One region of the Streptococcus sp. Marseille-Q5619 genome, then DNA from elsewhere that is predicted to be linked to it. Evidence: riboswitches for the same ligand, from Rfam matches in the RefSeq annotation. Region 1 holds a riboswitch; the other holds the start of a gene.

Region 1 (3,254 bases):
CATTAGTAGATAGAATCAGCAAATAAAAAAGTAGTTCAAATGCCTGGTAGCAAAAGATCTCAACGATTCACTTAATGTAGACTAAAGTTTAGAGTTTAAGGAAAGTAGGGATAGTATATTGTATGAAAAAATAAGATGGTTTTTAAGCAAAACTCTTGAAAATGATTGAAAAAAGAGTTATTATAGTTGTATAGTAAAAAGCAAACGCTTACTTAATCAAGGAGGACAGTTTATGTCATACAAAACAAGCAATGCAGAAGGTCATGTAGATTTCATCAATACCTATGATTTGGAGCCAATGGCGCAACAAGTGATCCCTAAAGCAGCCTTTGGTTATATCGCTAGTGGGGCGGAAGATACTTTCACTTTAAGAGAGAATATCCGCGCCTTTAACCACAAACTCATCGTTCCTCATACACTTTGCAATGTAGAAAATCCAAGTACAGAGATTGAGTTTGCAGGCGAAAAATTGTCTTCACCAATCATTATGGCGCCTGTTGCGGCTCATAAATTAGCGAATGAACAGGGTGAAGTGGCGACTGCGCGTGGTGTGCATGAGTTCGGTTCTCTTTATACAACCAGTTCTTACTCTACTGTTGACCTTCCAGAGATTTCTGAAGCCCTTCAAGGGACACCTCATTGGTTCCAATTTTACTTTAGTAAAGATGATGGCATTAACCGCCACATCATGGATCGTGTGAAGGCTGAAGGTTATAAAGCGATTGTCTTGACAGCAGATGCTACTGTAGGGGGCAATCGTGAGGTGGATAAGCGTAATGGCTTTGTCTTCCCAGTTGGCATGCCGATTGTTGAAGAATACCTGCCAGAAGGTGCTGGTAAATCAATGGACTTTGTTTACAAATCAGCTAAACAACGCTTGTCTCCACGCGATGTAGAATTTATCGCTGAATACTCAGGACTTCCTGTGTATGTCAAGGGACCACAATGCCGTGAGGACGTTGAACGTTCGCTTGCTGCGGGAGCATCTGGTATCTGGGTAACCAACCACGGTGGACGCCAAATCGACGGTGGACCAGCTGCCTTCGACTCACTTCAAGAAGTAGCAGAAGCAGTTGATAGACGTGTGCCGATTGTCTTTGACTCTGGTGTTCGCCGTGGTCAACACGTCTTTAAAGCCTTGGCTTCAGGAGCAGACTTAGTAGCTATTGGTCGCCCGGTTATCTATGGCTTGGCTCTCGGCGGTAGTGTTGGTGTGCGTCAAGTCTTTGAACACTTGAATGCGGAATTGAAGACAGTCATGCAGTTGTCTGGAACTCAGACTATTGAAGATGTCAAACACTTCAAGCTCCGTCACAATCCATACAACCCAACTTTCCCAGTTGATCCTCGTGACTTAAAATTGTATTGATAAAATAGATTGCCTCCACTGAATGTGGAGGTTTTTCTTCGTGTATTGGAAGAATAAATAGCTATCAAAAACTATATAAAGATATTTTTCGGTCAAATATCTTGCTAGGGCTTTCATTTTTTGCTATACTGGTGCAGTAATTAAATAATAAAGACATTTGGGGTGCTTTAAGCTGAGATGATACCCATTGAACCTGATACAGTTAAGACTGGCGAAGGGAAATGTGAAACGTTTTTTCGTATGGCGAAATGAACGATCTAATCTTGTAAGTCAACTCTAATTCTTGATTGTAATTGGAGTTTTTTTGTTTATATAAACTGGATAGGTTTGTTTAGGTAGCTCTCTGCAAATGCCCTCAATGTTCTTTAAAAGGATCAAGTGGAATTAGGATTTTACTTGGTATCTCTTGGTGTTTTATTGATTACTAAGGAGTAAAGAGAGGAAAAAATAAATATGGAAACACAGGTTTATGCATTTGAGCCAGGTTTGACTGTTGGAGAATTATTAAAAAATAGTCAGAAGGATTGGCAGGCTGCAAGCAATCATCGTTTTGTCAAGGAACTTTTTGCGGGGACAATTGAGAATAAGGTCTTAAAAGACTACCTGATTCAAGATTATCACTTCTTTGATGCCTTCTTATCTATGCTGGGTTCCTGTGTAGCCTACGCAGACCAGCTTGAATCCAAGCTTCGTTTTGCCAAGCAACTAGGCTTTCTTGAAGCAGATGAAGATGGTTATTTCCAAAAGGCTTTCAAAGAGTTAAAAGTATCTGAGAATGACTATCTGGAAGTGAGCTTGCACCCTGTAACAAAAGCCTTTCAGGAGCTTATGTATTCTGCTGTGTCATCATCAGACTATGCTCATCTTTTGGTCATGCTGGTCATTGCAGAAGGTCTCTATTTAGACTGGGGTTCTAAAGATTTGGCTCTACCTGAAGCCTACATTCATTCGGAATGGATCAATCTCCACAGAGGTCCTTTCTTTGCAGAGTGGGTTCAATTTCTTATTGACGAACTCAATCGTGTTGGGAAAGGTAGAGAAGATTTGACAGAACTTCAGCAACGCTGGAATCAAGCAGTTTCTTTAGAATTAGCCTTTTTTGATATTGGTTACGATGTCTAGGGAAAGTTCAGGGTACTGACAAATTTGACGAGGTAAATCATTCAATGTAACTGAAAAAAATTCTCAACTAAAGATAGAGATAAATCGAAATCAGTAGATCGTATAAAGTGAAAAGGAAGGATTTCAATATGACAAGTTTAAAATTATTAAAAGAAAAAGCACCTTTGGTCATTTGCATCACCAATGATGTAGTAAAAAATTTCACAGCAAATGGATTAGTAGCACTGGGTGCCTCACCAGCTATGAGCGAGTACCCAGCAGACTTAGAAGATCTATTAAAATATGCTGGAGGATTATTGATTAACATTGGGACTTTAACGGATGAAAATTGGAACTTATACCAAGCTGCTCTGAAAATTGCAGAGAAATATAATGTCCCAGCAGTTTTAGATCCTGTAGCCTGTGGAGCAGGAGAATATAGAAAAAAAGTAGCAGATGATCTAATCAACAATTATAAACTAGCAGCGATTAGAGGAAATGCTGGCGAGATTGCCTCTTTAGTAGGAATAAATGTGGCATCTAAAGGAGTAGATAGTGCGGGCGTAGATAATATTGATGAGATTGCTCTAGCAGCCAACGCTAAGTTTCATATTCCAATAGTAGTGACTGGAGAAGTTGATGCGATTGCTGTTAATGGAGAAGTGGTAACGATTCATAATGGTAGTGCCATGATGCCAAAAGTTATTGGGACAGGATGCTTATTAGGTGCTGTAATAGCAAGCTTTATCGGACTTGAAAAAGGTCAAGAATTGAAATCATTAGA
Region 2 (3,254 bases), on a different contig from region 1:
AGTCTTGGAAATAAACTGCAAATGGTGCCTTTCCGTTGATAACCAAGTCAGAAGAACTTTCTTCTGGTGGCAATTTCAAATCAACATCCACTCCAGCTTCTTTGAAATAACCTTTTTCCTTGGCAACATAAAGCCCTGTGTGGTTGGTATTTGGTGTCCAGTCTAGGATAAAGTCAACCTTCTTAAGTTCTGCCTCTTTGTTGTCTTTAGAAGCAGTTCCTTGACCACAGGCCACAAGCACAACAGCTACAAGAGCTGTTACAAGCGTTAAAAACACTTTCCATGTTTTCTTCATTTCAATTTCCTCTTTTCTTTTTCAGAAACATTCTAATTCTACGAACGTTTCCATTTAATAACATATTTCTCGCTGATATCGACCAACTTCATACCCAGAAGGCTGATAATCGATACCAGAATAATAATAGCAAACATGGTATCATACTGAAACAGTTTCTTGGACTGAATCATGTAGACACCTAGTCCTTCAAATCCTCCCAACCACTCAGATACCACGGTTGTGATAAAGGCATAGGAGACACTGACCCTCAGACCTGCATAAAAGTAAGGCAGACTGACTGGAATTTTAAAATGCCACAGGATTTGCCAAGGCTTGGCCCGCATCAGACTAAACAAGGTCAACATATCCTTGTCACAATGCCTAAAACCGTCCAAAATACTAACGATGATAGGAAAAGTTGTCGTCAAAATAATCAAGACAATCTTGGGCAGAATCCCATAACCTAGCCACAAGACCAAGATAGGAGCTATAGCAATGGTCGGAATGGTCTGAACGACCACCATCATAGGGTAAATCAAGTCATTGAGCCAAGTCAAACTGTCCATGAGCACAGCCATGAGACAGGCAATCAAGACTCCCAAAATTAGACCTAGCAAAGCCACTCTCAAGGTCGCCCAGCTATGGTACCAGAGAAATTCTCTATCACGAACAAAGGCCTGAAGAATTTCAAAAGGTGTCGGCAGGATAAACTTGGGGAGAAGTTTAAGAAAACCTGCTAACTGCCAGATTGACAAGACCCCCAGAAAGCCCAATAGACTAATGTGTCGTCTCAGTATACTTTTCAAGTTTCTCATCAATACTTAAAATCTCTCCTACATTTATTTTGACATTGGCAAAGACATTATCTGCCTCCTGCCCTGCCACTTCCAGCGCTTCTTTGAGAATGCGCATGAGCTCATCAAACTCCCCTTCCAAGACCGTTTCAAATGGTGTCACCACTATGGTCACTTCTTGAGCTTGTAGATAAGCAATGACTTGATCGATAACAGCAATCCGATCAATCCCCTGTGCTAGGGGTAAAACTTGCAAGGCGATGCTTGCTTTCATAAAAACCTCCTCTTCTCGTTTTCCTTTGACAAAAAGAAAAACCTTTACCATATATGGAAAAGGTCAAGAATAGACTAAGTATCGTTCCCTCCGCTGGCATTACCCAGATCAGGTGCGGTCGAAGTTTAACACTTCCTCTCAGACTGTACACAGACTCCCATATATTATATGGATATATGATAGCGCAAATTAAGAAAAATGTCAAGGAAACTGCTTACAGAAAAGAGCAGGAAACATTTCCTACTCCAATTTTCTATACTCGTTCTCCATCACTGTTTACTCTGTAGCCATCCACCGCCGTATTAACAGCTAAGACACCTGAAGAGTAAGAATAATACCACTTACCAGAAACTTGATACCAGCCTGTTTTCATTGCCCCTGAACTATCCAGATAATACCACGAGCCATTTTCCTTTAACCAGCCTGTCTGCATTTCACCAGATGATTTCAAATAATACCAGCTAGAACCATCTTTCAACCATCCCGTTGATTTAGACCCATTTGATTTAAAATGATACCAACTACCATTTATTTTCTTCCAACCGACAGTCGATCCATTATTTGAGCTATAATTAGAGCTATTCCCTGATTGGTTCTGATAATTTTGTGAAGAAGTCACTCCCTCTAGCTGGATATAACGACGACTTCCGTTATAAGCTGTATAACTCAACCACTTGTATCCATCTTTTTCGAGAATTTGATCATAATGAACCTTCTCCCCAGGATAATAGTAATCAATCGCAGTTGCGCTAGCTAGTGGCTGATTTTTGATAGCAGACTTAGACTTGAAATAATGTGTTCCTCCTGTTGAAACTGAGGTTTGACTATTCCCAACACTGCCACCAGCTAAATCTTTAAAATGAATAAATCCTGTCATCGTATTTGCTTTTATAATTCGTTTATTATAGGCTTCTGTATAACCATAGTTATATTCCTCGATCTCAATCTGATCTCCCATTACATTTGACACCCAGGCAACATGCCCATAAGTTCCTGCAGTAGACCAAGCAATAGAGCCAATCGCTGGTCTATTATCGACACGATAACCTTCACGACGAGCACGATAGCCCCATTCATTCGCATTTCCATAAGCCCTTGGAATCTCAAAACCATTGACATTACTCAAACGAAAGGCTGCAAAAGAAGTACACTGACGAGAATACATGCGCCACTGATCAATCTCCTGGCTCCCATTTTTATAATAAACAGGATAATCATCTCCACGCGCAATCGATCCATTTCCTCCAGAATAGGCATATACACTATCACTCGCTGCTAACATCAATCCTACTACTAAAAAAGGAACAACCTTTTTAGCTGATTTTCTGAAAGAAAACCTTGTCTCTGTTACTTTAAACGGTAAAATTTTCATTCTTCCTCCTTGAAAATAATATAAATCGAAGATTACCTTCACTTAAACTATTCGGAGAAAAAAGAAAAAGTGAGAAAATTTCTCACTTTAGTCCAGATAATGAATTAGATTTTTTTCTGTAAGGATATCTGAGTAAGTAAAGGATTCAACGTAAACATTAGCCTGTTTATCTCCTTCCACATTCCCAAATTCCACAATAAATAGGGATGGATAAACTTCAATTAACTTACCCAATCTATTTTTTTGACGCTTACGCCCATTTTCCAAGGTCATTTCAATTACATGACCCTCATGTGCCTTGATTTCCTCTTTGATTTTTTTCATCTTAGCTACATCTGTAAATGCATCTGTCATTTTATGCCTCCCTTTTTGAGATACTTGAAAATTTATTGTATTCTTTTTGGAAAATCAATTCCACTGTTCCACGAGCTCCACTACGGTTTTTCTCGATAATAACTTCCACCTTATTATTTGGGATACCGTCCTCTTCTTCACCACCACGCTCATAGTAATCGTCACGATAGAGAAAAGCTACGA

Evidence for each region. Region 1 has a riboswitch for thiamine pyrophosphate ahead of OC530_RS02395 (TenA family protein). Riboswitches for the same ligand answer to the same signal wherever they lie in the genome.
Region 2: another riboswitch for thiamine pyrophosphate. It lies ahead of OC530_RS08350 (thiamine-binding protein); the one in region 1 lies ahead of OC530_RS02395 (TenA family protein).

The regions. Positions count from the first base shown of each region.
Region 1 is NZ_CAMPPO010000002.1:249,591-252,844, reverse strand. It holds gene lctO (L-lactate oxidase) at 233-1,369, shown strand; TPP riboswitch at 1,518-1,606, shown strand; gene OC530_RS02395 (TenA family protein) at 1,823-2,491, shown strand; gene thiM (hydroxyethylthiazole kinase) at 2,620-3,254, shown strand, end outside.
Region 2 is NZ_CAMPPO010000006.1:88,890-92,143, forward strand. It holds gene OC530_RS08340 (ABC transporter substrate-binding protein) at 1-295, opposite strand, end outside; gene OC530_RS08345 (ABC transporter permease) at 334-1,092, opposite strand; gene OC530_RS08350 (thiamine-binding protein) at 1,055-1,345, opposite strand; TPP riboswitch at 1,414-1,516, opposite strand; gene cbpD (choline binding-anchored murein hydrolase CbpD) at 1,599-2,717, opposite strand; gene OC530_RS08360 (Veg family protein) at 2,805-3,071, opposite strand; gene dnaB (replicative DNA helicase) at 3,073-3,254, opposite strand, start outside.